3 regions of the Micromonospora sp. CA-259024 genome follow, and region 1 is predicted to be linked to each of the others. Evidence: riboswitches for the same ligand, from Rfam matches in the RefSeq annotation. Region 1 holds a riboswitch; each other region holds the start of a gene.
The links. Region 1 has a riboswitch for cyclic di-AMP ahead of ACQEUX_RS15025 (C39 family peptidase). Riboswitches for the same ligand answer to the same signal wherever they lie in the genome.
Positions count from the first base shown of each region.

Region 2: linked by a shared signal. The riboswitch ahead of ACQEUX_RS30270 (coiled-coil domain-containing protein) and the one ahead of ACQEUX_RS15025 (C39 family peptidase) in region 1 are both predicted to bind cyclic di-AMP.
Region 3: linked by a shared signal. The riboswitch ahead of ACQEUX_RS19630 (coiled-coil domain-containing protein) and the one ahead of ACQEUX_RS15025 (C39 family peptidase) in region 1 are both predicted to bind cyclic di-AMP.

Region 1 is NZ_JBNJND010000001.1:3,441,337-3,450,990, reverse strand. It holds gene ACQEUX_RS15045 (glycosyltransferase family 2 protein) at 1-798, opposite strand, end outside; gene ACQEUX_RS15040 (acyltransferase family protein) at 1,112-2,332, shown strand; gene ACQEUX_RS15035 (hypothetical protein) at 2,423-2,887, shown strand; gene ACQEUX_RS15030 (hypothetical protein) at 3,020-3,790, shown strand; cyclic di-AMP (ydaO/yuaA leader) riboswitch at 4,076-4,217, shown strand; gene ACQEUX_RS15025 (C39 family peptidase) at 4,451-5,299, shown strand; gene ACQEUX_RS15020 (alpha/beta fold hydrolase) at 5,472-6,218, shown strand; gene ACQEUX_RS15015 (CDP-glycerol glycerophosphotransferase family protein) at 6,223-7,893, opposite strand; gene ACQEUX_RS15010 (D-ribitol-5-phosphate cytidylyltransferase) at 7,927-9,444, opposite strand; gene ACQEUX_RS15005 (ABC transporter ATP-binding protein) at 9,590-9,654, opposite strand, start outside.
Region 2 is NZ_JBNJND010000002.1:2,309,334-2,318,987, reverse strand. It holds gene ACQEUX_RS30300 (heavy metal translocating P-type ATPase) at 1-1,526, opposite strand, end outside; gene ACQEUX_RS30295 (hypothetical protein) at 1,539-2,525, opposite strand; gene ACQEUX_RS30290 (heavy-metal-associated domain-containing protein) at 2,539-2,748, opposite strand; gene ACQEUX_RS30285 (metal-sensitive transcriptional regulator) at 2,903-3,199, shown strand; gene ACQEUX_RS30280 (heavy metal translocating P-type ATPase) at 3,206-5,230, opposite strand; gene ACQEUX_RS30275 (YibE/F family protein) at 5,584-6,954, shown strand; cyclic di-AMP (ydaO/yuaA leader) riboswitch at 7,121-7,251, shown strand; gene ACQEUX_RS30270 (coiled-coil domain-containing protein) at 7,256-8,275, shown strand; gene ACQEUX_RS30265 (carbonic anhydrase) at 8,333-9,040, opposite strand; gene ACQEUX_RS30260 (helix-turn-helix transcriptional regulator) at 9,267-9,605, shown strand.
Region 3 is NZ_JBNJND010000002.1:69,888-79,541, reverse strand. It holds gene surE (5'/3'-nucleotidase SurE) at 1-405, opposite strand, end outside; gene ACQEUX_RS19645 (PfkB family carbohydrate kinase) at 402-1,364, opposite strand; gene ACQEUX_RS19640 (SRPBCC family protein) at 1,544-2,011, shown strand; gene ACQEUX_RS19635 (hypothetical protein) at 2,201-2,710, opposite strand; gene ACQEUX_RS19630 (coiled-coil domain-containing protein) at 2,891-3,958, opposite strand; cyclic di-AMP (ydaO/yuaA leader) riboswitch at 3,964-4,095, opposite strand; gene ACQEUX_RS19625 (cation diffusion facilitator family transporter) at 4,239-5,156, opposite strand; gene ACQEUX_RS19620 (HelD family protein) at 5,264-7,381, opposite strand; gene ACQEUX_RS19615 (alpha/beta fold hydrolase) at 7,490-8,437, opposite strand; gene ACQEUX_RS19610 (carbonic anhydrase) at 8,607-9,230, shown strand; gene ACQEUX_RS19605 (hypothetical protein) at 9,422-9,654, opposite strand, start outside.

The DNA.
Region 1 (9,654 bases):
GATCATCAGCTGGAACAGTTCGGCGTGCAACCGCTCGTCCGGGTGCTTCCGGGCCACCCAGTCCATCAGCCGCTCGTACTGGGCGAACGCGTCGAAGTGCCGGCCGCTGCGGGTGGAGGTGATCGCGCCCTGCCGGCCCTGCCGGTACAGGTAGCAGACCCGGTCCAGCACGGAGATCTTCTCCGCCCCGATCAGCAGCGGGTGGCTGAACGGGATGTCCTCGTACCAGCCCGGGAAGAAGCGCAGCTCCAGCTCGTCCATGAAGTCCCGGCGGACCACCTTGTTCCAGGCGGTGTGCTGCACCCGCAGCAACTGCGGCTGGTCGGCCAGACGGGTGACGCCGGACATTCCGCGTAGCAGATGACTGCTCGCGTCGACCTCACGCCGGCCGTCCTCGTGCACCCGCAGGTGGTCGAGCATCAGCACGTCGGGCTGGTGTTGACGTAGCCGGTCCAGCACCGCGGGGATGGTGCCCGGCGGCATCCAGTCGTCGCTGTCGAAGAACCAGACGTAGCGGCCGGTGGCCACGTCGAGACCGGCGTTGCGGGCCAAACCCAGACCCACGTTACTGCTCAGGTGTACGACGCGGACGCCGTCGCGGCCGGCAGCGTACGAGCGGAGCATGTCGCCGCAACCGTCCGGGGAGGCGTCGTCGACGGCGATCAGCTCAACCGCGTCCGACTCGCCCGCCGGTATGTCAGCCCGGATCGACTCGAGGCACTGGTAGAGGTATGCCTCGACGCCGTACACGGGCACGACGATGCTCAGCAGCGGTGCGTGCGTCGGCTCATTGACCACGCTCGCCACCTTCGACGACGCGGGTGACCGGCCCCGGAACCTGACGTGACCGCCGATGGTGGAGTCTCTGAACTCCCGACCAGCGGAAGGTTAACGACGGCTGACCGGCGGTTCTGCTCCCCGGGCGAGCGGGGCCCGCCCGTACCGGACGGGTGGGGGCGGGACGCGTCCGGTACGGGCGGAAGTGACCCGGGTAGGGTGCCCCGGGTGCGGCCTTGCCGGGCCGTCGCGGGCGTCGCCGTCGCGCCGTCCGACGCCGCGCCGAGGAGGATGCGAACGTGCTGGTGACCCTGCCGAGCTTCGGGATCCCGGCATGACGAGCACCGCCACGGCGTCGGCCGCCCGGCCCGCCCCCGCGCCCGCCCGGCTGCCCTCGCTGACCGGGCTGCGCTGGATCGCCGCGCTGCTGGTCTTCGGCTTCCACGCGGGCACCATGCGGATCATCGCCGAGCCGGACTACAAGGCGGTGGTCGACGCGCTGTTCACCCTCGGCCTGTCCGGGGTGCAGTTCTTCTTCATCCTCAGTGGTTTCGTGCTGGTCTGGTCTGCCCGCCCGGGTGACTCCCGGCGCACCTTCTGGCGGCGTCGGGTGGCCAAGATCTACCCGAACCACCTGGTGCTGTGGGGGGCGGCGCTGCTGGTCGCCTGGTGGTTCGCCGATCCGGTCCTACCGGCGGCCGCGCTGGAGAACCTGCTGCTGTTGCAGGCCTGGGATCCCCGGCCGGGCTGGTTCTACAGCATCAACACCGTGAGCTGGTCGCTCTCCTGTGAGTTCTTCTTCTACCTGTGTCTGCCGCTGGCGCTGCCGCTGCTGCGCCGGGCCCGGCCGAAGCTGCTGTGGGTGCTGATCGTCGCGCTGCCGTTGCTGATCCTCGCGCTGTGGCCGGCCCAGCAGTTGGTGCCGGAAGCGAGCCGGTGGTGGTTCACCCAGGTCTTCCCGCCCGTGCGGTCGCTGGAGTTCTGGCTGGGCGCGGTGGCGGCCGAGCTGATGCGTCGTGGCCTCTGGCGTGGCCCGGGGCTGACCGCGGCCAGTGTGATCTTCGTGGCCACCTGGGTGGCAGCCGCGCAGTGGATCCGCGCCGAGCTGTGGACCACCCTGCTCGCGGTCGCGTACCTGCTGGTGATCACGGCCGCCGCGGACGCGGACGTGCGGGGTGGGCGCTCGCCGTGGCGGTCCCGGCCGCTGGTCTGGCTCGGCGAGGTCTCGTTCGCCTTCTACCTGGTTCACGTGCTGGTGATGACGAGCGTGCTGCGCTGGAGCGGTGACTGGGGGACCGGCTTCGAGGGCTGGCGCGGCCCGGCTGTGGTGCTCGGCTTCCTGCTGGTGAACCTGGTCCTGGCCGGACTGTTGCACCGCTTCGTCGAGACCCCGATGATGCGCCGACTCGCGCCGCGCCGCCCGGCCCGACCGGCACCCGTTCCCCGGCAACGCACGGCCGGCGCCGAAGCCGCCGGCGCCGATGCCGGCACCGTCGACGACGCCGGGACGCCATCCCGGGCCAGCAGCCGATCACCGTACGCCGACTCGCGCTGACACCGTCCACCCTGGTCGGCGGGCGGCGCGGCGTGAGCCGACACGCCCGTGGTCGATGCGCCCAGGTCGGCACGACGGTAGCGTGGGGACGTGCTTCCGGTCGCGCTCACCTGTCCGCTGTGGTGGGTGGCGCGCTGGGCGACGCGGGTGCTGACCAGCCTCGCCGTCGTCGCGGCCCTGGCGCTTGGCGCGGGCCCGGCCTCGGCCGCCGCGCCATCGCTGACCGCTGGGCCGAGCGCGGTGCCGACGCCGGGCGCGGTGCCGACGCCGGGCGCGGTGCCGACGCCGGGCGCGGTGCCGACGCCGTTCGCCCCCGGGTCGCTCCCGGCCTCCTGCCGGCCCACCTCTCCGGAGCACGCCCCACAATCGGCTCAGGTGGTCCCTGAGCGGGCCGCCGAGAAGTGCTCCCCGGCGTGGTCGGTCGACTCGCTGCCGGCACTGCCCGGCGGTGCCGCCGCCATCGCCACGGCCGGCGTGCGGGCGGCCGGGTCCGACCGGCTGCCCCTCGACCACGGTCCGAGCAGCCGGTCGCCGCGGGCCCCACCCGGGCGCTGAGTCACCGGGACGAGCGTCCCGCCGCCGCGCCGTGTCGATTCACCAGTTCCGCACCCCGCCGATCCGTGGCCCACCGTGGCCGGATCACCGGTGGGGCTCCCATCGCAGTGTTCTCTCCCCGAGGTGCCGACCATGGAGACCGTCGTCTTCTACCAGTTCGTGACCGAGGTGCCACAGGCCGCCGCCATCTGGTCGGCCCTGTTCCTGCTGACACTGGGCGTACTCGCCGTGCTGGTCGCCCGCCCCGAGCGGGACCGGCCCACGGACGACCCGCTCCCGACCGCGCCCACCGCCCGTGAGTTGGCCGCGGCCGAGGCCGTCGACCTGCGCCGGTACGCCGAGGAGGTGGCCGTCGCCGCGGCCGGCGCGGCCAGGACCGCACGGCGGCGACGGGCTGCCTGGCTGGCCGCTCAGGAGCAGATGGAGCGGGCCTGGGCCGGGTACGACGAGGCGGACACCGCCGCCCGTCGCTTCGCGGGTGCCGGGGCGCTGCCGGCCCCGAAGACCCCTCGCACCCCCGCCGAGTACGCCACCCGGGAGCGTTACCTGCGCCGCGCGGCGTCGGCGGCGTACTGGCGGGGCGACCTGAGCATGGCGCAGCTCGGCGACGTGTTCGGGCACCGGCACGGCTGGGATCCTCGGCGGCACCCGGTCGAGCAGGAGGTGGTGCTCAGCCGGGTGATCCGGGACGCGAGACTGGCCGACTACCAGGCTGCCGCCACCCGGGAACGGGCCGCCTGGCGGGACGCGGAACTGGCTGCCGAGGCGGCGCGAACCCTCGCGGAGGAGGCGTACGCGGCTGCGGCCCGGCTGCGGCCGGACCTGACACCTGCCCGCCGGGTGGCGACCGGGGCGTTCCGACCCGCTCTCGCGGCACGCTGGCGCCCGGCTCGCGCGGGTTGAACCCCGATCCGTGATGTGAGCCCGGTCACGCCATCGCCGAATCGGGCGTCGGGCACGATCGGCTCAATTCTTCCCGCAATTGTGGCCGCATTCTCGGCGGCCTGTCCGGTTGTCGCCCACAGGCGTCGCCGTAACCGGTTGTCCCATCGAGTCACATCATCGGCAAAACGCGCAGAAATTGTCGTGCCGATTGAGGTTTACGCAGGTGAACCTGGCTTGGCAGGGTGCGGACAGGCCAGTAGTGTCGTCCCGTCCGGTGCGGTTACCGATCGCAGAAGGCGACGCCGCGCTGACCCGCTCAATCGTGATCAACGAACCGGGGACCCATCAGTAAGTCCGGGGTGAATCCGCGAGCCACGGCCCGCGGTAGGGCGATCTTCCCGCCCGAATCCGTCAGCTAACCCGGTAGGCGGTGTCGGAAGGAGTTCCCTCCTCGTGCAGCACCTTTCCACCCCTCGGTTGTTCCCTCGCCTCCACGGCGCAGCGGTGTCCCCGCTCACCCGTCCAGTGACGGTGAGCTGACCCCCCGGGTCATCGCCTTTCCCGCCCGGCCGCGCCGGGCGTTCCCCTGAGCGGTTCACCATCCGCGGACCACGGTCCGCGCGCTGGCGCCTGCCCGGATACCGGTCCGGCCCCGGTGTGCCGCTCTCCCCCCGACCCGTGGAGGACCCCGTGAAGCACACCCTGCAGCGTCAGCTCCGTCGCCTCGCCACCGAGCGCCCGTACCAGATCGTCGCCGCCTCCGCCGCGGCCCTCGCCATCGCCACCACCACCGGCGCCCTGCTCACCGGTGCCGACGACGCACCGGCCAGCCAGCGCGCCGCGACCACGGTCGCCCAGATGCGCAGCGACACCATCGCTTCCCGCGGCGAGGCGCGCGACGCGTCCCCCTCGGCCAGCGCCGCGGCGACCACCGCCGCCCCGGCGACCAGCGCCGCGTCGCCCGCCGCCAAGGCCAGCACCAACCCGGACCTGACCCGGAAGCCGACGCCGCCGAAGCCACCCGCGACGAAGGTGCTCGACTACGACTACGAGGCGCAGAACACGTACTACAACTGCGGCCCGGCGGCCACCCGTAACGCGCTCAGCGCCACCGGCATCGACCGCACCCAGAACGAACTCGCCGTCGAGCTGGGCACCACCGAGATGGGCACCAACTCCGCCGAGGACACCACCCGGGTGCTCAACGCCGAGGTGAAGGGCTCCCCGTACCAGACCCGGATGTTCGCCGGCGCGCCCAGCCCGGCCCAGATGGACCGGCTCCAGGCCGACGTGGTCAAGGCCATCACCGACGGTCGTGGCGTGGTGGCCAACGTTGTCGGCGACGCCACCGACACCGATGGCGGCTGGCACTCCTACGGCGGCGGGCACTACATCGCCGTGGTGGGTTACAAGGACAACGGCCGTACCGTGCGGATCGCCGACTCGGCGAACCCGGCCGACGCGTCGTACTGGATCACCACGATCGACCTCGCGAACTGGATCGCCACTCGGGGCTACTCCGCCTGACCCGGGCGTAGCCGTCGCAGGCGCCGTCCCCCACGAGGGGCCGGCGCCTGCGGCGTTTGCACCCTCCGTCCCGGCGCGGGACTCCACAGTGGATCTTGCGCAGTCGGCGTCCCCGCGAGTGGCGCCGACGACGGCTCTCGTACCGGGTCGTGAACCATGGGAGACTGCGCCGGTGGTGGATGAATCGGGTGGTCAATCCGGTCGTGGGCCGGTCCTGCTGCTGCTGCACGGAATGGGGGCGACCGGGGACGTCTGGCTGCCGTGGGCGCCGTTGCTGGAGCAGCACTGGCCCGGGCGGTGGCTGGCACCGGACCTCGCCGGTCACGGCTGGGCGGCACCGCTGCCGTCGTACTCCTTCGACGGGCTCGCCGGCCGGATCGCCCATGGCCTGTCCGGCGACGACCGGCTCGTCGTGCTCGGGCACTCGCTGGGCGGGGTCGTCGGCCTGGCGCTGGCCGCCCGCGCCGCCGGGATGCCGGTGGACGCGGTGGTCGGGCTGGGCATCAAGGCGGTCTGGTCACCCGTGGAGCTGACCCGCGCCGCCGAGCTGGCCGCGCGCCCGGTGAGCTGGTTCGCCAGCCGCACCGAGGCGGCTCGCCGCTACCTGCGGGTCTCCGGGCTGGCCGGTCTGGTGCCGCCAGACCACCCGGTGGTGGACGCCGGGTTGCGTCAGGTCGACGGCCGTTGGCGCCTCGCCATGGACCCGACCGCGTTCGCCGTCGGTGAGCCCGACCTGGCCGCGCTGCTGGCGGCGACCGACGTGCCGGTGGTGCTGGCGCGCGGGGAGCACGATCCGATGGTCACCGACGAGCAACTCAAGGAGTACGGCGTACCGGTCACCACCCTGCCCGGCCTCGGGCACAACGCCCACGTGGAGGACCCGGCAGCCGTGTTGGCGCTGCTGGACCCGTACCGCTGATCGGCTACACCGGTGCGGGCGCGGCCGGTTCCTGCACCGGCGCCAGCTCCCGGCGGGCGGCGGTCAGGAACGCCTCGGCGTACGACTCGGCCGGGAAGTCACCCAGGTAGCGGCGGCGGGTGGCCCAGCGGGCCTCGGCCAACGGGTCGGTGTCCAGCAGTGCGGTCAGCACCGCATCCACATTGGACATGTCCCGGCGCAGCACGTAGCCCGACCCGGCCAACGGGAAGCGCTGTACGAACCGGTCGCCCTCGTCGCCCATGTCGGTGAGCGCGTACGGCTTGCCGGAGTAGAGGTAGTCCGAGATGACCCCGGACACGTCGGAGACCAGCGCGTCCGACCGGTTGACGCATTCGGTCAGGCTCAGTTCCCGGGCGGCGGCGCCGACCACGTGCTGGCGCCCGGTGCGGGCCCGATCGGCGGCGAGCAGCTCGGTCAGGCGGCCCAACTGGCGTGCCGACGCCGGGTTCTGCGCGGTGTAGGGATGGGCTCGAAGGATCACGGTCGCGCCACGCTCCAGCAGCCGACGCAGCAGCCCCTCGGCCACCGGCAGCGAGCAGTAGTCGGCGTCGGCGTGGTGCCCGGTCCAGGTCGGGGTGTAGAGCACCGTCGGGTGCGCCAACCCCCGCGCCGGCTCCGGGCGTACCTCGATCGACTCGACCTGCGGGCGGCCCACCACCACGAACTTGTCCGCCGGGATCTGCACCCCGGCGCGGGCGTACCGGTCGATCGCCGCCGGCCCGGCCACGAAGATCCGGTCGAAGATCCCCGACACCGGGTTGGCGCTCGGCGCCTTGTCGCTGTCGCCGTGGTGCAGCTGAATGTGGGTGAGCTGGGTGAAGCGGACGCAGTGGCTGTTCTTCGCCCCGTGGTTGACGTAGAACGCCGCCCGCAGGCTCGGTACCAGCGCCTCGTCCATGGCCCGCAGGGTGGGGCAGTAGACCACCGGTGCGTCGGTGGCTGCGGCGATCGTGGCCAGGAACTCCGGCTCGCGCAGCACGACCATGAACGGCCGGTCGATCCGCCGCAGGTACGGCAGCCACATGGTGACCTGGTATTCCGACCCGGGCGGCGCGGAGAAGTAGAGCAGGAACTCCGGCTGGTGCCGGCGCAGCGCGCGGGCCACCGGCCCGCCACCGGTCGTCGGCCGGAACCGCCGCCGGGCCAGGTCCAGCGCGACCACACCGGCGCCCGCGCCGACCAGCAGGCTGGCGGTCAGCGCCACGGCGGCCGGCAGGACCAGCGCGGCGGCGAGCGCCACCACGGCGAGCAGCCCGAGCAGGGCGGTGCCGAGCCGGTCGGCGATCAGTGGCGTCCAGGCGCGGACCGGCAGGTTGGCGGCCCGAATCTCCAGGTTGCCGGCGGTGCGCAGCGGCCCCACCAGCAGCACCAGCCCCAGTAGGACCAGGGCGGTGACGACCAGCGCGGGGTCGAGCCCGTCGTCCAGCCGGCGGGCGTGACCGACCAGGACGGCGGCGGCGATCAGCGTCGTCTCCGCGACGAGGTCAGCGCCGGGCCGGATCCGCTGCTCGGTGGCCGCCGCGACCAGCGCGGCGACGGCCAGCGCCAGCCCCCAGCCGGTGGCGCCGGTGAGTGCCAGCACGACAAAGGCCAGCACGGCCAACCCGGTGCTCAGGCACCGGGCAGCCAGCTTTCGGACCAGGTCGCCGCGCATGTCGCTCCGTTCGTGGTTCCGCAGGCGTCGGTGTCAGTTCGCCGACGCCGCGCCGGCCGGCGACTCGACCCGACCCGGCCCGGACTGGGCCGGCACGGTCGGCGCGGGCCCGTCGCCGGGCGCCCGGCGTACGTCGATCACCTGGCCGGTCAAATCGGAGATCAGCACGTCCAGCGACGACTGGGCGACGGCCTCCGCGGCGAGCAGGGTGTGCTCCGGCTCCTCGCCGAAGGCCCGCGTCCGCATCGGGGTGGCGGTCCGCTCCGGGTTGATGCAGTTGACGCGTACGCCGACGTCGGCCCACTCGTCGGCGAGCGCCTGGGTCAGGTTGACCAGGGCGGCCTTGGTGGCCGAGTAGAGCGCGTAGCGGGCCCGCCCCCGGGTGTAGGAGCTGGAGGTGTAGAGCAGCAGCTGGCCCTTGGTCTGCTGGAGGTACGGAAGGGCCTGCCGGGCGATGGTCACCGGGCCGACGAAGTTGACCTGCAGCAGCCGGTCCATCGTCTCCTCGTCCATCTCGGCGAGGGCGCCCTTCTCCAGGATCCCGGCGGTGACCACCACGTGGTCGATCCGGCCGGTGGCCTCGAAGGCGGTCTTCAGCGCGGCCTCGACGTCCCCGGCGCGCTCCACGTGGGTGCCGGTGCTGGAACGGCTGAACGGGAAGACCTGGGCGCCGTAGCGCCGGGCCAGCTCGGTCAGCTCGTGGCCGATGCCGTAGCTGCCGCCGAACACCACGATGGTACGGCCGGTCAGCTCCTCGCTGTAGCTGCGGTGGTCGGTCAGCCGGGGCGCCTGCGCCGCGGCGAGCTGGAAGAGCTTGTCCGCCAGGTGCACGTCGACCGGGTGGGTGACCTTGATGTTCTCGTCCGAACCGTCGATCACCTTGATCGGGGTGCCGGGCAGGTAGCGCAGCACCACGCCGCAGTCGTCGGTGGCGGCGAAGTCGGGGTCGTTCTCGGCGATCCGGTACGCCTCGCGGATGGTGGGGGAGCGGAACGCCTGCGGGGTCTGCCCGCGGCGCAGCCGGGAGCGCACCGGGATGTCGGTGATGCAGTCGTTGTCGTCCACCTGGATGATCGTGTCCGCGGACGGGATGGCCACGTCCACGGCGTCGTAGGTCCAGAGCGCGTTCACGCACTCACGCACGATCCGGCCGCTGAGCAGCGGGCGCACCGCGTCGTGGAAGAGGATGTTGCAGTCCGCCGGGCCGACCGCGTCCAGCGCGATCCGGGTGGTGGCGTTGCGGGTGTCGCCGCCCTCGATCACCTTGGTGACCTTGCGCAGGCCGGCCTTCTCGACGATCTGTCGGGCGTCGTCGACGTGGCCGGTCGCCATCAGCACGATGATCTCGTCGATCTCCGGCGCCGCCTCGAAGACCGCCAGGGTGTGCTCGATGATCGGCTTGCCGGCGATCTTCAGCAGTTGCTTCGGGATGCCGAGGCCCAGCCGGGTCCCGGTGCCTCCGGCCAGAACCACCGCCACCGTCCGCGAGGGCCGCCACGGCTCCGGGGTCTCCGTTGCGGCGTCCGGGCCAGTGGTCTGGTCCTGCGTCATTGCCGGATCCTCACTCTCAGGGATGCGTTAACGGAAGGTTCCGCCCGAGCGGCGACGGAATGAACCTTAACGCGCGGACCGCGCCGCCCCAACGCGGGCGGCGCGGTCCGTGGCGCCGTGTCGATACCGGATGTTCGCCGGCACTCTACTTGCTGTTGGCGTACGCCTCGTATGCCCGGATGACCTCGTCGGTGGGCCCGTCCATCCGCA
Region 2 (9,654 bases), on a different contig from region 1:
AGCCCCTCGAGGTTACGGAAGCCGGTCACCGGGGGCAGCGCGCCGGCCTCGGCGGCACCCGCGGCGACCGCGCGGGCGATCGGGTGCTCGGAGGCGGCCTCCACCGCACCGGCGAGCCGGAGCAGCTCGGCACGGTCCTCACCACTCGCCGGCACCACGTCCACCAGGGTCATCCGGCCGGTCGTCACGGTGCCGGTCTTGTCGAGCACCACGGTGTCCACCCGCCGGGTCGACTCCAGCACCTCCGGCCCCTTGATCAGCACACCGAGCTGAGCACCCCGGCCGGTGCCGACCAGCAGCGCCGTCGGAGTGGCCAGGCCGAGCGCGCACGGGCAAGCGATGATCAGTACGGCCACGGCGGCGGTGAACGCGGCGGTCGGGCCGGCCCCGGTGCCGAGCCACCAGCCGAGCGTGCCGACGGCCAGCGTGATGACGATCGGTACGAAGACACCCGAGATCCGGTCCGCCAGCCGCTGCACGGCCGCCTTGCCGCTCTGCGCCTGCTCGACCAGGTCGGCCATCCGGGCGAGCTGGGTGTCCGCGCCGACCCGGGTCGCGGTGACGACCAGCCGCCCGCCCGCGTTGATGGTGGCGCCGACCACGCCGTCGCCCGGGCCGACCTCGACCGGCACCGACTCACCGGTGAGCATGCTGGCGTCGACGGCGGAGGTGCCCTCGTCGACCACCCCGTCGGTGGCGATCTTCTCTCCGGGGCGGACCACGAACCGGTCACCGACGGCGAGCTGATCCACCGGGATCAGGGTCTCCACCCCGTCGCGCAGCACCGCCACCTCCTTGGCGCCGAGTTCGAGCAGGGCGCGCAGGGCGGCACCGGCGGTCCGCTTGGATCGGGCCTCGAAGTAGCGACCGGCCAGGATGAACACGGTCACCCCGGCGGCCGCCTCCAGGTAGATGTTGCCGGCACCGTCGGTGCGGGTGATGTCGAAGCGGAACGGGTGCGTCATCCCGGGCATTCCGGCGTCACCGAGGAAGAGCGCCCAGAGCGACCAGCCGAAGGCCGCCAGGGTGCCGAGCGAGACCAAGGTGTCCATGGTTGCCGCGCCGTGCCGCAGGTTGGTCCAGGCCGCCCGGTGGAACGGCAGCCCACCCCAGACCACCACCGGGGCGGCCAGGGTCAGTGACAGCCACTGCCAGTAGTCGAACTGCCAGGCCGGGACCATGGCCAGCAGGACCACCGGCACGCTGAGTACCACCGAGACCCAGAGTCGGGTACGCGGGCCCTCCAGCGGGTCCACCGACTGCCCGCCGGCCACGTCGGTGGGTGGGGCCGGCAGTGCGGCCGTGTAGCCGGTCTTCTGGACGGTCTCGATCAGGTCGTCCGGCGTGACGTCGTCGGTGTACCGGACGGTCGCCTTCTCGGTGGCGTAGTTGACGGTGGCGCTCACCCCGTCCATCCGGTTGAGCTTCTTCTCGATCCGGGCGGCGCAGGCGGCGCAGGTCATCCCGCCGATCGCCAACTCGATCCGGTTCGGCGCCTCAGGCAACGGTCTGCTGGTGGTGGTCATCGTCTGGTCCCGTCAGTTGTGCCCGTGCCCGGGGGTGCCGTGGTCGGCGCCGCCGGTCGGTGCGGGTCCGCTCGGGGCTCCCCCGGTCGGCGGGGCGTCGGTCGGCGGGGTGCCGGCGGGTGGGGTGCCGGCCGGTGGAGTGCCGGTGACGACGGTGAACTCGGCGGTGCGCACCGTCCCGCCGTGCCGGAAGTCGAGATAGAGCCGGTAGCTGCCCGCCGAGGGCACCTCGGCGAGGAAGGTGACGGCCGGGCCGGGTTGCGTCCGCCCGTCGCCGGGCGTCCCGTCCGGGTGCACATGCAGGTACGCCAGGTCGCCCCGGCGCAGCGCGACCAGGTGCCCGTACGCGCCCAGGTAGGGCTCGAGGTCGGTGACCGGCTGCCCGTTGCGGCTGATGGTCAGGGTGAGCGCTGACGTGCGACCGGGCTGCGGCGAGCCGGTCAGGGTGACCGTGTAGCCGTCGACGGTGGTGCTGGTCGCCGGGGCGGGTAGCGGCCGTTCGGTCAGCGCACCGGGGACGGTCACGTCCACGCCGAGGGTCAGCGCCTCACCCCCGGTCGGGGTGAAGTCGGCGAACGCCCGCCACTGACCGGGGCCGGCCAGCGGGGTGTCGACCCGCCAGGTGCCGTCCGGGGCCAGGTCGGGGTGCACGTGACGGAAGCCGGAGAGATCCCGCCGGGCGACGATCAGGTGCATCTGCTTGTCGTGCGCCACGTCGTACCGGGTCACCGGTCGGCCGTCCGGCCCGGTGATCCGGAAGGCGAACTCGTCGGCCGGGGCGTCGACCGGTTCGAGGGTGTAGCCGCGGTCGGAGACGAGCAGGCCGCCGGGGAGCCGGTCGGCCGCCTCGTCGTGCTTCCCCGTTTCGTCGTGCTCGGCACCGCTGTCGTGCCGGCTTTCGACGACCGGGGCGTCGACCAGCTGGCCGACCCCGTACGTCGCGCCGAAGACCGCCGCCAGACCGACAGCGAACCCGGCCAGTCTCGTCACGGTGCGCATGCCGGCCCTCCGATCACGCGTCGACGAGGTCGTAGCCGGCCTCGTCGACGGCGGCTCGGACGACCCCCGTGTCCAGCGGCTGGTCGCTGCTGACCGTGACCTGGCCGGACGCGAGGTCGACCTGGACATCCTGGACACCGGGGATGGCGCCAACCTCGGCACTCACCGCGCTGACGCAGTGCCCACAGGTCATGCCCTGCACCTGGTACGTCGTGGTAACCATCGCACTGTCTCCCTTCGCCGCCTCCGCAGCCCATACCCCCAGGGGGTAAGCTGGAGGCAGACCTCTGCCTGCGTACGTTACCGGTACCCGGTGGGGGTATCCGGTCAGGAGAGGACCGTACCATACCCCTGGGGGGTACGCTATCCTGGTCGGCATGACCGCACCCACCCCGATCCGGGGCTACACCGCCAGCAAGGACCAGCTGCTCGCGCGGCTCCGCCGCGTCGAGGGGCAGGTCCGCGGCATCGAGAAGATGGTCGAGGACGATCGCTACTGCATCGACGTGCTCACCCAGATCTCCGCGATCCAGGCCGCACTCGACAAGGTGGCGCTGGGGCTGCTGGACGGGCACGCCCGGCACTGCATGCACGAGGGGGCGGCCGAGGGCCGGGCCGACGAGATGGCCACCGAGATGATGGCGGCGGTCGGCCGGCTGATGAAGCGCGGCTGACCGCCCTCAGTCCGACGCCGGGCCGAGACGGACCCAGCGCAGCAACTGCGCGTTGAGCGCCACCACGATGGTGGACGCGGACATCAGCACCGCGGCCAGCGCCGGGCTCAACGCCACGCCGGCCCAGGCCAGCACCCCCGCCGCCAGCGGCAGCGCCACCACGTTGTAGCCCGCCGCCCAGGCCAGGTTCTGCCGCATCTTCCGGTACGACGCCCGGGACAGCCGGACCACGGCACCCACCCCGCGCGGGTCCGACGACGCCAGCACCACCCCGGCGGACTCGATCGCCACGTCGGTGCCCGCGCCGATCGCGATGCCCACGTCCGCCCGAGCCAACGCCGGTGCGTCGTTCACCCCGTCACCGACCATCGCCACGGTCAACCCTCGCCGCTGGAGGTCGGCCACCCGGTCGTCCTTCTCCGCCGGAAGCACCTCGGCGAAGACCTCGTCGACGCCGGGCCGGAAGCCGAGTTCGGCCGCGACCGCGTCGGCCACCGACCGGGCGTCGCCGGTGATCATGGCGATGCTCCGGACGCCCTCGGCACGCAGCTCGTCGATGGCCCGCCGGGCCTCCGGACGCACCTCGTCGGTCAACGCGAACGCGCCGAGCACGGTCTCCGGCAGCCGCACCAGATGCAGCACCGCGGCACCCCGCGCCGACCACGGCCCGGTCGCCGCCTCCAGCTCCGCCGGGAGCGTCAGGCCCAGCCCTCGCAGCAGCGCCGGCCCGCCCACCGCGTACTCCGTACCGTCGATGGTGGCCTGCACCCCGCGGCCCGGCAGCGACCGGAACCCGGCGGCCGGGGCCGGACCGGCGGGCCCGGCCGCCGCCACGATCGCCCGGGCCAACGGATGCTCACTCTCCGACTCGACGCCCGCCGCGATCCGCAGGACCTCGTCCCGCTCGGCACCCGCCGCCGACACCACGTCGGTGACCACGTGCTCACCCCGGGTGAGGGTGCCGGTCTTGTCGAAGAGCACCGCGCCGACGGTCCGCATCCGCTCCAACGCCAACCGGTCCTTGAGAAGGATCCCGGACCGCGCGGCCAGCGCGGTGGAGAGCGCGACGACCAGCGGGATGGCGAGACCCAGCGCGTGCGGGCAGGCGATCACCAGTACGGTGACCGCGCGAACGACCGCCTCGTCGGGCTGGCCGAGCGCCGTCCAGACCAGCACGGTCAGCACGGCGGTGCCGGTGGCCAGGTAGAACAGCGCGGCGGCGAACCGGTCGGCCAGCAGTTGGGCCCGCCCGCCGGAGCCCTGGGCCTGCGCGACCATCCGCTGGATGCCGGCGAGCGCGGTCTGCTCACCCACCGCCTCGACACGGACCCGGATCGCGGAGTCGGTGGCGACGGTGCCGGCCACCACCCGGTCGCCCGTTGAACGGGCGACCGGCCGCGACTCGCCAGTGATCATCGACTCGTCCAGCTCGGCGCTGCCGTCGACGATGCCGCCGTCCGCCGGCACCCGGCTCCCCGGCCGGACCAGCACCACGTCACCGACCCGCAGGTCGGTCAGCGGAACCGCCTCGACCCGCCCGTCCGCAGCCACCCGCTCGGCCTCGTCCGGTAGCAGTGCGGCCAGCGCCGCGAGAGCGCCCCGGGCCTGCCCGATGGCCTTCATCTCCTGCCAGTGCCCGAGCAGCATGATGGTGACCAGCGCGGCCAACTCCCACCAGAAATCCAGATCGAAGGCGCCCACGCTGGTGGCCAGTGACGCGGTGTAGGCGACGGTGATCGCCATCGCGACCAGCAGCATCATGCCGGGCGCCCGGTCCCGCACCTCCCGGACCGCGCCGACCAGGAACGGCCAACCGCCCCACCAGAACACGATCGAGCCGAGCAGCGGGCCCACCCAGGACCGGCCGGGGACGTCCTCGCGCAGGCCCAACTGATCCCACACCAGGTGACTGGTCAGGACCACCGGGATGGTGAGCGCCAGGCAGACCCAGAAGCGACGACGGAACATGGCCGGATCGTGCCCGGCGTGCTTGTCGTGCCCGCCGTGCTTGCCGTGCCCGGCGTGCCGCATCGCGGGGGCGTCGTGCTGCTGGCGGTCCGACGGAGTGGGCATGACTCCAACATGACGGGTCGGGGGCCGCCCCGCGAGCGGTTCGACCACCCGACACTCCGTCACGACCTGCATCCGCGGGTCGGCCTGGCTAGCATCTCCCACGATGGCCCTCCGCATGCCGCTGCACAGCCGGGCCACGTCGCCACCGCGACGTGGCGCCGCCTCCGGCCGACCGGGCCGGGCGCTGACCGTCCGTGATCGAGCGGTCGTCAGCCAGCGATCCGCCGCGCCTCTGGTCGGGTTTCCACGGCCACGGTGAACCGACCCGACCACTGACACGTATCCCGCACCGGATCGTTGGGAGTCTCGCCTTGGGTTCCGACCACACCCACCCCGCTCCGTCCGCCCCGCCCCGGGTACGACGGATCCTCGTCGTGACGGTGGTGCCCCTCTTCATCGCCACCGTGCTCGCCGCCGTGCTGCTCTGGCCGCGCGGCGGGTCACCGCAGACCGACGGCGGAGCGGACGTGCCGCGCTACCCCGGCACGGTGACCCGGGTGGTGACCGAGCCGTGCCCGCCGGTCCCGGCGAGCCCCGAGGGCACGCCGGAGGTCGGTGCCGGGCCGTGCGGCACCGTCGACGTCCGGGTGGACGAGGGGCCGGCCGCCGGCCAGCAGGTGCAGACACCGGTTCCCGACGGGCCCGGCGCACCCCGGGTCGAGGTCGGCGACGAGGTCATCCTGGTCGAGCTGACCGACCCGACCGATCCCACCATCAGCAACTGGAACATCGCCGAGCACCAGCGCGGCACCCCGATGGTGTGGCTGGCGGTGGTCTTCGCCGCCGCGATCATCGCGTTCGGCCGGTGGCGAGGCCTGGCCGCGCTCGCCGGGCTGGCCGCCAGCTTCGCCATCCTGCTCACCTTCGTGCTGCCAGGCATCGGCGCCGGCAGGTCACCCCTGCTGGTGGCGGTGGTCGGCGCCGCCCTGATCATGTTCGTGGTGCTCTACCTGACGCACGGGGTCACCGCGCAGACCTCGGTCGCGGTGCTCGGCACCCTGGGCAGCCTGGTACTGACCGGCGTGCTCGCCACCATCGCCACGGCCGCGACCCACCTCACCGGCTTCGGCAGCGAGGACGCGACGACGCTGTCGATGTTCCAGGGTGACGTGGACCTGCACGGCCTGCTGCTCGCGGGGATCATCATCGGCTCGCTCGGGGTGCTCGACGACGTGACGGTCACCCAGGCGGCCACCGTCACCGAGCTGGCGAACGCGAACCCGGGGCTGACCCGGCTGCAGCTGTACCGTGCGGCCACGCGGGTCGGCCGCGCGCACATCGCCTCCACTGTCAACACCATCGTGCTGGCGTACGCGGGGGCGTCGCTACCCCTGCTGCTCCTGCTCACCGCCGACTCGCGGCCGATCGGGCAGATCCTCACCAGCGAGTTCCTCGCGCAGGAAATCGTCCGCAGCGCGGTCGCCACGCTCGGTCTGATCGCCGCCGTGCCGCTGACCACCGGGCTGGCCGCGGTGGTGACCGCCGCCGGGCGCACCGATGCCACACCGTCCGCCGGCGCTCCCGCCCCGCGACCGGAACCGGACCGGTCGGAGGCGTTGGCCGCACTCATCTCACCGCGAACGGGTCGCCCCGACGAGCCGGATCAGACGCGGACCCCACCCCCATCCACGGCCACCGACCGGTGGCCGCAGTCGAACAGGAGCACGGATACGACATGGTGACACTCCTCAGCGTGACCAGATCGGGCATCCACCCTGAGAACCACGTCACTGGTCACTCAACGCTATGGCGAAATGACACTTTTGGTCGGCATCCAGGCGTAGCTCACTCGGTCGACTCTCGGGTAACCTCGCTGCCGGTTACCGATGAAGGCGCGAAGCGGCGCCTGCGGTGCCGCCGCCCAATCGCCAACCGGCGAGCCGGGGACCCAGGTACGTGGGGTGAATCCGCGTCAGCGGTAGGGGCCACTTCCGCCCCGAACCCGTCAGCTAACCCGGTCGGCGGTCGACGGAAGGGAACATTGTGACGGCACCCCTACGCCGCTGGTTGACACCCGTGGTGGCCGTGATCGCCGCACTGACCGTGCTCGCCGGACCCCTCCCGGCCCACGCCGCCCCGACGACCCCCACACCGTCGGGGCACGAGGAGGACGGCGAGCCCAAGCTGCTCAACGACGTCATCGAGCAGGCCAACCGCGACTACTCCGCCGCCAAGTCCAAGCTGGACAAATCCAAGAAGCGGCAGCTGGAGCTGGCAGCGGAGGTCGACCGGGCCAAGGCTGACCTGGACGCGCTGGCGCCACAGGTCGGGCAGATCGCCGCCCAGTCGTACCGGACCGGCCGGATCGGTGCGATCGCGATGCTGCTGGAGAGCGACGCTCCCGACTCGTTCGTCCAGCGCGCCGCGGCGCTCGACGAGATGAACATGGTCAACGAGAAGAAGCTCTCTGAGGTCAACGCGGTGAAGGCTCGCGCCGAGCAGGCCAAGCTGGCCCTCGACACGGAGGTCCGTGAGCAGCAGAAGCAGACCGCCCTGATGGCGAAGCGGAAGAGCGAGGCGGACAAGGCGCTGTCCCTGGTCGGCGGGAAGGGCTTCACCGGTGGCCTGGTGGACGCCACATCGCCCGTCGCCCGGATCGGCCCGGGTCGCACCGCCGACGGTGACTGGAAGCCTCAGTCGTGCAGCGAGAACGACCCCACCACGTCCGGTTGCGTCACGCCTCGCACGCTGCACGCGTACAAGGAGGTCAAGCGGGCCGGTTTCAACCGGTTCGTCGGCTGCTACCGCTCCGGTGGGCCGTGGGAGCACCCGAAGGGCCGCGCCTGCGACTGGTCGCTGCAGAAGAGCGGCTTCTCCCCGTGGCACAACGAGGACACCCGGACGTACGGCAACAACGTCGCCGCGTTCCTCATCCGTAACGCCGACCGACTCGGCATCTACTACGTGATCTGGAACCGGCAGATCTGGTTCCCCGCGACCGGCTGGAGTTCGTACAGCGGGCCGTCGAACCACACCGACCACGTCCACATGTCGCTGCTCTGACCCGCACGATCCCCCGTCGAGGGCCGTTCCGCGTCGCGCGGGGCGGCCCTCGACGCGTCAGGCGGCGGGCGCGGCCGGCACGTCGAGCGTCGCGAAGCCGGCCGGCACGGCGGCCACCGGGCGCACCACTCCGGCGGCGAGCTGATACGACACACCCACCACCGCGCAGCGCCCCTGCGCCACCTCGTCGGCCAGCACGGGCGACTGCCCCAGCAGCGTCTCGACGGTCTGCGCGATGTGGATGTCGACGATGCCGCCGATGTCGTCCACGCCCTCGGCCTCGGCCCGGCGCAGGCTGGGCAGCACGGCGTCGACCACCGACCGCAGGTGGCCACCGGGTGCGGTGCCGGTCGCCACGGCCTCCCGGGCCGCCTGCACCGCGCCGCACGAGTCGTGGCCGAGCACCACCACCAGCGGGGTGCCGAGCACGGTCACCGCGTACTCCACGCTGCCGAGCACCTCCGGGCCGGCGGTGTGTCCGGCCGTACGGACGACGAACAGGTCACCCAACCCCCGGTCGAAGATGATCTCCGCGGCCAGGCGGGAGTCGGAGCAGCCGACGATCACCGCGAACGGGTGCTGCCCGTCGGCCACGGCGGCTCGGTGCTCCGCGTCCTGATTGGGGTGCCGTGGGGCGCCACTGACGAAACGTTGGTTGCCGGCGACCAGCTCGGCGTACGCCCGGGTCGGCTCGCTGGGCGCGGACGCCCGGTCGGTGGTCCGCTGCGGACCCGGCTGCCTGCCGAACATCCCGGGTTGGCTCATCCCCGCACCTCGTCTTCACGCATCTGACCTGGTCAACCGGCTCTTCAGCCGGGCCGGCGGCGGGCGCTGGCTCGGCCTCCACCGTCACACGCACCCTAAGACGCGTCAAGGTATGCGTGATATAGATTTCATACGTTGACCCCGGGTCGACCCTGGGCGACGGCCCGAGTGCAGGGCGGACGAGACTGCCGTGAGGCAGGCGGACATCCGGAGATAGGGTCCAACGATGGCGAGCACGGCGGCGGGCGACACCGGTGGCGGGCGGAACTGGACGTTCCTCACCAACCACGGGCACGTCCTGCTGGCCATCGCCCGCGACCCCACGGCCCGGCTGCGCGACGTCGCGGCCGAGGTCGGCGTGACCGAACGGGCCGCGCAGGCGATCGTCGCCGACCTGGAGGCGGGCGGCTACCTGCACCGCACCCGCGTCGGACGGCGCAACGAATACACGCTCAACCCGGCCGGCCGGTTCCGACACCCCGCCGAGGCCGACCGCCAGGTCGGTGACCTACTCGCGCTGTTCGCCGAGACACCGACCGCGGAGGCGACGACCCCCGGGGCCTGACCGTCGTCGCCGGGCCGCTGCCCGACGGGACACAGCGGTAATCTCTGCG
Region 3 (9,654 bases), on a different contig from region 1:
TGAGACCGCCATCGCCCGGCAGCCGTTGGTGGCCGCGGTGAACGCGGCGCCCACCGTCCCGGAGTGCAGCACCGCCCGGCCGGCGTTCGCGCCACGGTTGACGCCGGAGAGCACCACCGACGGTGGAGGGCCGAACGCGCCGTGCAGGGCGATCAGTGTGATGAAGCCGGGGGAGCCGGCGACCCCGTACGCCGGCACGCCCTCCAGGTCCGGCAGCGGGTGGTCGTTCACCACGACCCGCCCGTCCCGCTCCATCGCGCTCATCGCCGCGCTGGTGCCGCTCGCCTCCTCCATCGGCGCGGCGACCACCACGTCCAGGCCCCGCTGCGCGGCCGCCCAGGCCAGTGCCTGGATGCCCGGCGCGGCGATCCCGTCGTCGTTGGTGATCAGCACACGCAGCGTCATCGCTCGACCACCCGGTCGGCCAGTTCGTCCGGGGTGGTCCGCTCCTGCGGCCGGCTGTCCGCCGGCACCAGCCGTACCCGGCCCACCAGGCCGCTGATCGAGTCCAACCGGCCGGTGCCGAGGCCGTGCCGGGTCACGTTCAGCGCGCCGGCGGCGGCGCCGGTCCGGATGGCGGTCCGGATGTCCCCGCCGGTGGCCACGACGGCCGCCACCCCGGCGGTCATCGAGTCGCCCGCACCGCGGGGGTCGGCGGCCTCCAACCGGGGCATCTCGACCTCGAACAGCTCACCGTCGATGAGCGCCAGCGCCGGCTGGTCGGCCCGGCTCACCACCACCGTCTCGGCGCCGGCGGCGTGCAGGTCGTACATGGCCCGGGTCAACTCCAGGGTGTCGTCGCCGCGGGCGCGGCCGTCGCGGATCAGTTCCTCGTGGCTCACCTTGAGGAAGAACACGCCGCTCTCCAACACCGCCCCGAGGTGATCGCCGGACAGGTCGACCACCACCCGGCCGCCGTTGGCACCGAGGTCGGCGGCGAAGCGCCGGTACAGGTCGGCCGGGACGAGCGACGGCTCGTTCGGCCCACTGAGCACGCTGACGGCGGCCCGCAGGCCCTCGCCGAGGGCGAGGTTGTACAGCTCGTCGATCTCGTGCCGGCTCAGCGGCTGCCCGGCCACGTCGACGATCTCCTGCCGGGAGCCGTCCCGGCGGTCGTGCACGTACCCGCCGCTGCCGGAGTCACGGACCACCACCTTGAGCTCCACGCCCTCGCTGACCAGCAGCGGCTCCAACACCTGGCCGATCTCCCCGCCGAGGGCGGCGCAGAGCACCACGTCGACACCGAGCGACATCACCATGCGGGCCTGCCAGACGCCCTGCCCGCCGGGGTGCAGGTGCAGCTCCGGTTGGTCGTTCGGCTGGTCCACGGTCACCGTCAGCTGCGGAGTGGGCGCGAAGACCATCACGTGGCCGCTCACCGGTCGTCACCGTTCATGATGTCCCCTCCAGCGCCGTCGGCTGATTGTCACTAACCGACACTAATGGGACTAATGCTGGCACGGCATCTCATCAAGACGGTCGGGCGTTGCCAGCCAGACATCGGTACGGGACGATCGTGCGACCAGCGACGGCGGGAGACGGTGTGCTCAGCAGCGATACCTTCAGCTACACCGTCCAGGCCCGATGCTCGCCGGCCGAGGCAGCGGCACTGCTCAGCGACCTGACCCGGCAGGGTGAGCTCCACCCGCTGATCGTCCGGGTCCGCCGACTGCCGCCCCGGCCCGGCGCCCGGGCCAGCTACACGATCAACGACCGGCTGGCGGCCGGCCCACTGCGCTTCCGGACCACCTACCAGGCGGACGTGCTGATCAGCGAGGACGACGAGATCGTCATGGTTGCCCGCCAGTGGCCGGCCACCACGGTGCGCAACCACACCCGACTGCGCGCCGAGCCCGACGGCCTGGTCCGGATCGACGTCGAGATCACCCTGAGTGCGCCGACACTGCTGTTCCGGTACGCGTTCGGCCAGGCCCGGGCCGCTCACCTCGCCCTGGCCACCCGGCTCGGCGCGGTCCTCGACCGCGCCGGCGACCCCCCACCGCCCGCCTGACCCGCCCCCGCCCCCACCCGCCTCGCCCCGTTGCGGTAGGGCGTGGGGTCGTGGTGGCAACCCCTTTGAAGACCACCCCGGACACACGACCCGAACACCCTCGCCACCGCGGCGGTGCACATCGCCGGCCGCTGCCCTGGCCCAACGGCGTTGTCGTGGATGTGGTGGCCCGGGGGCGCCAGGAGGGCACTACATCCTGGTCGTGGCGCGATCACGGCTCGTGAGGGTGGGGCGGGCGGCAGGCCGCCGGCCCCATGGCTTGTAGGTGGACAGCACCGTCGCGATGACCATCAGGCTGGTCGACACCGCCGGTGCGATTACCAGGTCGGCGCGTTCCCGCGCGGGCAGGGCGGCGCCCAGCGCGCCGGCGTGTCGCAGATTCGGGGTGAGCAGGAACAGCACCAGCCCGACCATCACCGTGGTCAGCACCAGCTTGACCAGCACCCAGCGGTAGCGCAGCAGGCCCCACGGGGTGAGCAACGCGCTGCCGACACCGATCAGCCAGACCAGCACGCTCAGCGGCGCGAATAGCATGGTGCCGACCAGCGCCGCGACCGGGTAGACCACGGCCGGGTCGGCGCCGCGCTGCACGGCGATGCCGAGGGTGAGCAGCACCAGGTCGGCGCCGAGCCAACCGAGCGAGGTGACCAGGTGCAGGGTGAGCAGCGCCTTGCGGGCGGTGGGTGGGATCCGAGGCATACCGCGATGGTTCCCGCCGACCCTGGCCGGGTCGTCCGACGGGCGGCGACATCAGGGGTACGCCCGGCGACGTAGCCGGTGACCGCCCGGCGGGCCGTGCCCTGGCGAGAACGTGATGCCGGTGAGTCATCACGATGACTCACCGGCATCACACACTCTGGGGTACGTGCCAGCGCAGGGTCAGTAGACCGACAGGTGCACGTGGTTGGTGTGGTCGCTGGACGGGTCGCCGCCCGCCCCGCTGTACGACTTCCACCCGCTGCTGGGTAGCCAGATCTGCCTGTACCAGATCACGTACAGCACGGCGAGCCGATCAGCGTTGCGGATGAAGTACGCGGCCAGGTTGTTGCCGTACGTCTTGTCGCCGCCGGTGGCGTCCCCGCCGAAGCCGTTCTTCTGCGCCGCGAAGTCGCAGGCCCGGCCCTTCGGGTGTTCGCCCGAGCCGCCGGAGCGGTGGCAGGAGACGTACCGGGTGAAGCCGGCGGCCTTGGCCTGGTTGAGTGCGTGCAGGGTGCGCGGGGTGATGCAGCCGTTGGCCGGCGTCGGGTCGTTGACACTGCACGACTCCGACGGCCAGGAGCCGTCGGAGTTGCGCGGCGCGGCCGTCGCGTTGGCGCCGGAGGTGCCCCGGTTGGAGCCGGTGTCGGCGGTGGTCTGCGGCTTGGGAGCGGTGGCCACGGTCAGGGCCCGTTCGGCCTGCTCCTTGCGCTTGGCCATCACCGCGACCTGCTTGCGCTGCTCGTTGATCTCGCCGTTCAGGGCGACCCGGGTGCGGTTGGCCTGGTCCTTGGTGGCGAGCAGGTCGCGCAGCACCCGGTCCTCGTTGGCGGCCACCGCGTCCAGTGCGGCGGCCCGGTCCATGAAGCCCTCCGGGGTGTTGCTGCTGAGCAGCGCCGACATCGCGCCGAGCCGGCCGGTGCGGTATGCCACGCCGGCGATCTCACCAACCTTGCCGTTGCGCTGGTCGAGTTCGGCCTCGACGGTCTTCAGGTGGGTGCCGAGCTGCTGCTGCCGCTGGATGGAGGTGTCCAGGGCCCGCTTCGCGTCCAGGTAGCCCTTGCTGGCCGCCTCCAGTTGGGCTCGCAGAGCCGGGGTGCCGCCCTCTTCGTCGCCGTCGGGTGCGGCGGCGGCCCGTAGGCCGGTTGGGGGTGCGGCCGAGGCGGTGCCGGCCGGGAGCGCGACGCCGAGGGCGAACATCGCGACGATCAGGGCCGCCAGTCGGGCGGCGGGTGGTCGTGCTGGTGCCACTGCGCATGTCCTTCCGTCAGCCGCCGACCGGGTTAGCTGACGGGTTCGGGACGGAAGATCCCTACCGCTGACGCGGATGCACCCCAGGAACGTGGTTCCCCGGTTCGCCCGTTCGGGCGATTAGGCGGCGACCGCCACCTGCGCCGGGAGGGCGCCGCCTGGTGGAGGCCGGGACCGAGCCTACCGGTGCCGGTGGGGCGCTTGCAGCCGATGTGACGGACGGTGCGTGCGTCGTGACGGAAATATCCGACGAAGCTGAGGAAAGCTACTGAAAACGCCGTTACCACTCCACGGAGCCGCAGGCCCCCGAGGCCGCGCCGGGCTCGATCTGCAACGTCGCGTGTTCGATCCGGAAGTCGTCGTGCAGGGCCGTACGGGCCGCGGTGAGCACCGCGCCGATCTCCGCGCCGGGTGCCATGGTCAGGTGCGCGGAGGCCACCTCCATGCCTGAGGTGAGCGTCCAGACGTGCAGGTCGTGGACCTCGACCACGCCGGGCACCGCAGCCAACCGGTCGTGCACCGCGGTCACCTGGAGGTGCTCCGGGGCCGCCTGCACCAGGATGCGGACGGCGGCGCGTGCCAGCCGCCAGGTACGCGGCAGGATGAACACGCCGATGGCGACGGCGACCAGTGGGTCGGCCCACCACCAGTCGGTGACCGTGATGAGCAGTGCGGCGCCGATCACGCCGACCGAGCCGAGCAGGTCGCCGAGCACCTCCAGGTAGGCGCCCTGGAGGTTGATGCTCTCCCGGGCTCCGGCGCGGAGCAGGGCGAAGGCGGCGACGTTGGCGAGCAGGCCGAGCACGGCCACCGCGAGCATCGGGCCGGCGACGACCTCGTGCGGGTCGCCGAAGCGGCGGATCGCCTCGATCACCACGTAGACCGCGACGCCGGAGAGCAGGACGGCGTTGGCCAGCGCGGCGAGCACCTCGAGTCGGTAGAGCCCGAAGGTGCGCTGCGGGTCGCCGGTGGCGCGCCGGGTCGCGGTGATCGCGGCGAGCGCCATCCCGATGCCGAGCACGTCGGTGAACATGTGCCCGGCGTCGGAGAGCAGGGCGAGCGACCCGGTGTGCAGGGCGGCCACCGCCTCGACCACCATCAGGGTGGCGAGCAGCCCGAATGCCGCCCAGAGGCGGCCCCGGTGCTGGTGTGCGGCATTGGCGACGGACCCGTGGTGGTGGTCATGACCTGCGCCCACGAGAACCACCCTCCGCCGCCAGTCGGGACCCGGTCAAATGTATGTTCACATCGCTATGTATGCAAGTGTAGGGCTGGCAGCTCTCGCTGGCGGCTCGCCAGCACGGATCAGCCGGTCGGGTCGATGGTGGTGAGGCGCTGCGTGGCCCGGGAGAGCGCCACGTACAGGGTGCGCACCCCGGCACCCGGATCCGCCCGGATCTCGCTCGGGGCGACCAGCACGACCCCGTCGTACTCCATGCCCTTGGCCTCCAGGCTGGTGACCACCTGCAGCCTCGGCGCGGCGAGCGCGGCGACCCAGCCGGCGACCTCGTCGCGGCGGGGGACCGGCGTGATCACCCCGACGGTGCCCTCCACCTCGGCCAGCAGGCCGGCGGCCGCCTCCACGGTCGCGGTCTCCAACCCCGTCGGGGGCACCACCAGCTCGACCGGGTCGACCCCGGTGGAGCGGACGGCGGTTGGCAGCGGCAGGTCAGGGTAGAGCCGGCGGATCTCCGCCGCCGCCACCGCGAAGATCTCCGAGGAGTTGCGGTAGTTGGTGGTGAGCGTGAAATCGTGCCGCTTGCGCCGGCCCAGCGCCTGGTCCCGGGCCCGGTCCAGTTCCTCGGGGTCGCCGGTCCACGCGGTCTGGGCGGGGTCGCCGACCACCGTCCAGGAGGCCAGACGGCCACGTCGACCGACCATCCGCCACTGCATCGGTGAGACGTCCTGCGCCTCGTCCACGACCACGTGCGCGTAGTCCCGGTAGTCCTCCGGGCGCTCTCGGGCCGCCGTGCGGGCGGCCCGTTGCCGCTCGCCGAGGGTGCTCAACTCGCGTACGCCGCCAGCCAACTGGAACGGGTCGCGCCGGGCCCGGGCCGGCTGCGCCGGCTTACCGAGCAGCGCGTCCAACTCGTCCAGCAGCGCGATGTCGGCGATGGTCAGCCCGGCCGAGTCCAGGTTCCGGTACGCGGCGGTGAGTAGCCGGATCTCGGCGGTGGAGAGGATTCCCCCGGCGTACCGGCGCAACCGGTCCGGCTGCGCCAGCCAGCCGAGCACGTGCCGAGGGTGCAGCCGAGGCCACCACGCCTTGAGGAACTCCCGGAACTCCGACCGCTCGGCGATCTCCGCCTCGAAGGCCCGTTGCTCCGGCAACCGACCGATGCCCACCTCACGGGCCTGCGCCCAGAGCGCGGCGAACACCCCGTCGAAGCCGGCCCGGCGCACCTCGTTGCGTCGGGAACCCCGTTGCAGCGCGCGGTCCCGGATCCGGTCCAGCGCCGCCCGGTCCAGCCGCAGCAGCGTGCCCCGGTAGAGCAGCCGCAGCTCACCCGGGCCGCCCGGCACCGCGTCGCGGGCCGCCCGCTCCAGCACCCGGCGCATCCGCAGCGAGCCCTTCACCGCCGCCACCTCGGGCGGGTCGGGGCGGGTGGCGGTCATGCCCGGAAAGAGAGTGCCCAGTGAGTGCAGGGTCGCGGTGTCCTCACCGAGCGACGGCAGCACCGAGCCGATGTACTCGACGAAGACCGACGACGGGCCGACCACCAGGATGCCGCCGCCCGCGTACCGGCTGCGGTCGGAGTAGAGCAGGAACGCTGCCCGGTGCAGGGCCACCGCGGTCTTGCCGGTGCCGGGGCCACCCGCCACGATCGTCACTCCGGAGCCGGGCGAGCGGATCGCCTCGTCCTGCTCCCGCTGGATGGTCGCCACGATGTCCCGCATGCCCCGGCCGGTGGCCTTGGACAGGGTGGCCAGCAACGCGCCGTCACCGACGACCGTCATCCCCTCCGGGGCGGCGGTCGGGTCCAGCAGGTCGTCCTCGATCCGGGTGACCCGCTCGGCGCGGGACTGGATCGTGCGGCGCCGCACCACGTCCAGCGGCTGCGCCGGAGTGGCCTGGTAGAAGGCGGCGGCGGCCGGCGCCCGCCAGTCGACGACCAGCGTGCGGGCATCCTCGTCGCGGATGCCGAGGCGCCCGACGTGCAGCACCTGCCGGTCGCGCAGGTCCAGCCGGCCGAAGACCAGCCCCTCGTGCTCGGCATCCAGGGTGTGCCGCCGCTGCGCCGCGTGGAAGACCATCGCGTCGCGCTCGACCAGCGCGCCGTGCGTGCCCACCCGGGCCATCCGGTAGCCGTCGCGCTCGGCGCGGACAGCCGACCGCCGCAGTTCGGCCAGTCGGGCGTACACCCGGTCCAGGTGTCGTTGCTCGACGGCGATCTCCTGCTCCAGGCCGGTCTGGTCGGTCAACGCACGCTCCTTCGAAGGTCGCCGGCAGGCGGCGGGAACCGCGCGAGCCAACCGCAGAAGGGTACGGCCCCGGGCCCGACCCGCCGCGCCCGAGGTGCGGGAACGTGGTCAGGCACCCGTCCTGGCGGGGGTCGCGTCGCAGTGGGGAGGCGGCGGTTCGGCGAGCACCCGGCGCAGGACGCCGGTCAGTGCGGCGTTCACCTCGTCCGGGCGCTCCATCATCAGCATGTGTCCGGCACCCGGGCAGACGGTCAGCTCGGTGGCCGGCAGGGCCGCGGCGATCGACTCGGCGCACGGCGGTGGGGTCAGCCGGTCCCGGTCGCCGACCAGGGCGGCGGCCGGCAGATGGGCCAACGCGCCGAGGGTGTCCAGCCGGTGCTGGGTGCCGATGGAGGCGCGGAACCCGCCGATCGAGCGCAGCGAGGCACGGGCCACCGCCGAGGTCACCAGGCGGATGTCCGCCGGCTCGCAGCGGTCGCCGAAGAGCATCCACCGGATGCTCGGTTGCAGCGCGTTCAGCAGCGCCCGCGGCGCTCGCCACGAGCCGCACCGGGCCAGCACGCCGGCACCGGTCGTCTCGGCCAGCCGGATCAGCCGGGCGATCCGCGGCGAGAGCCCGTAGACGGTGTGGGTGTGCCCCTCCGCGGTGGTCGAGACGAAGACCAGTCCGGCCGTACGGGCGGCGAAGTGCGCGGGGTGGCGGTGCGCGTACTCCATGATCGTCATGCCGCCCATCGAGTGCCCGACCAGGACCACCGGCCCGGTTGGCGCCACCGCGTCGAGCACCGTCGCCAGGTCGTCGCCGAGCTGGGCCAGGGTGGCCGTGGGCAGGGTCATGCAACTGGACCGGCCGTGCCCCCGCGCGTCGTAGGTGACCACCCGCACCGCCCCGCCCATCCAGGAGGCGGTGAGCGCGTCGACCTGCCGGTGCCAGGCGCGCCCATCCAGCGTCCAGCCGTGCAGCAGGACGGCGGTGACCTGGGCGTCCGTCGGGCCCGTCGCCTCGACGTTGAGCCGCACGCCGTCCGGCAGACCGATCTCGAACCGCTCCGGCATCGCCACCTCCCCTGGGCCGCCCGGCACCACCAGCACCGGGATACCCGGCGGTAACACCGGCTACCCGCCATGACACCACGCCAATCGCGCCGTGGCGAAGATTCGCGACCCCGCCCGAGGTCACCGGTGGCGGGCCAAGCTGTACGGCATGGGGTGGTCGGGAGCGCCCATGGGCGGGACGTCGGGGCGAGGGCGACAGGCCGGCGGTACGCCTCGCGCCGCGCTGGCCGATCTGCTCGCCGGCAATCGGCGGTTCGTCAGCGGTCAGCCGGTGCACGGACACGACGTGACGGCAGCAGCCGCCGCCTCCGGCGACCAGCAGCCGTACGCCGTGGTGCTCGGCTGCATCGACTCGCGGGTGCCGCTGGAGGCGATCTTCGACCAGACGTTCGGCGCGATCTGCGTGATCCGTACCGGTGGGCATGTGCTCGATCGCGCGGTGTGCGGCTCGATCGAGTACGTGGTCGGCCAGCTCGGCGTACCGCTGGTGATGGTCCTCGGCCACGAGCGGTGCGGCGCGGTGGGTGCCACGGTGGACGCGCTGCGCACCGGGGAGCGGCCCGGTGGGTCGCTGGCGCACCTGGTGGACGAGATCGCACCGGCGGTGATCGAGGCAGGGCTGGACGATCCGGCCGTGCATCCGCTGGCGATCCGCCGGCACGTCCGGCGCACGGTGCACACGCTGCGCGAGGACGAGCTGCTGGTCGAGCCGGTCGCCGCCGACCGGGTGGCCGTGGTGGGCGGCCTCTACGACCTGGCCACCGGCGAGGTCGCTCTGCTCGATCCGGCCTGAACGGGCCGGACAGCCCAGGGCCGATCCCGGCTTCGAGTGCATGATCGACTCGGCTTTGGTGGTGTCGGGGTGTCCGGCGTCCCACATACCCCGGTTCCCGTGAAGTCGAGTGGATCTCGCCCCCCGGGACGCGCGAAAGCGCCCGCCGGGAGTCCCGGCGGGCGCTTTCGAGTGATGCGGTGGGGGAGGGCTCAGCCCTCGAAGACGCCGGCCGCGACCAGGCGCTTCTCGGTGGCCTCCCAGCCGTCACCCGGGTGGGTGGCAGCCAGGTTGTTGATCTCCGCCCGGATCTTGGCGGCGTGGCCGGCGGCGGCCAGCACGCGGATCTCCTCGACGAAGGCGTCGGAGTCGGTGCGCAGGTGCGCGGTCTTGCCGTTGGTCAGGTTCCGCACGTAGGCGTGCTTGCCGCCGTTGAGCGGGATGA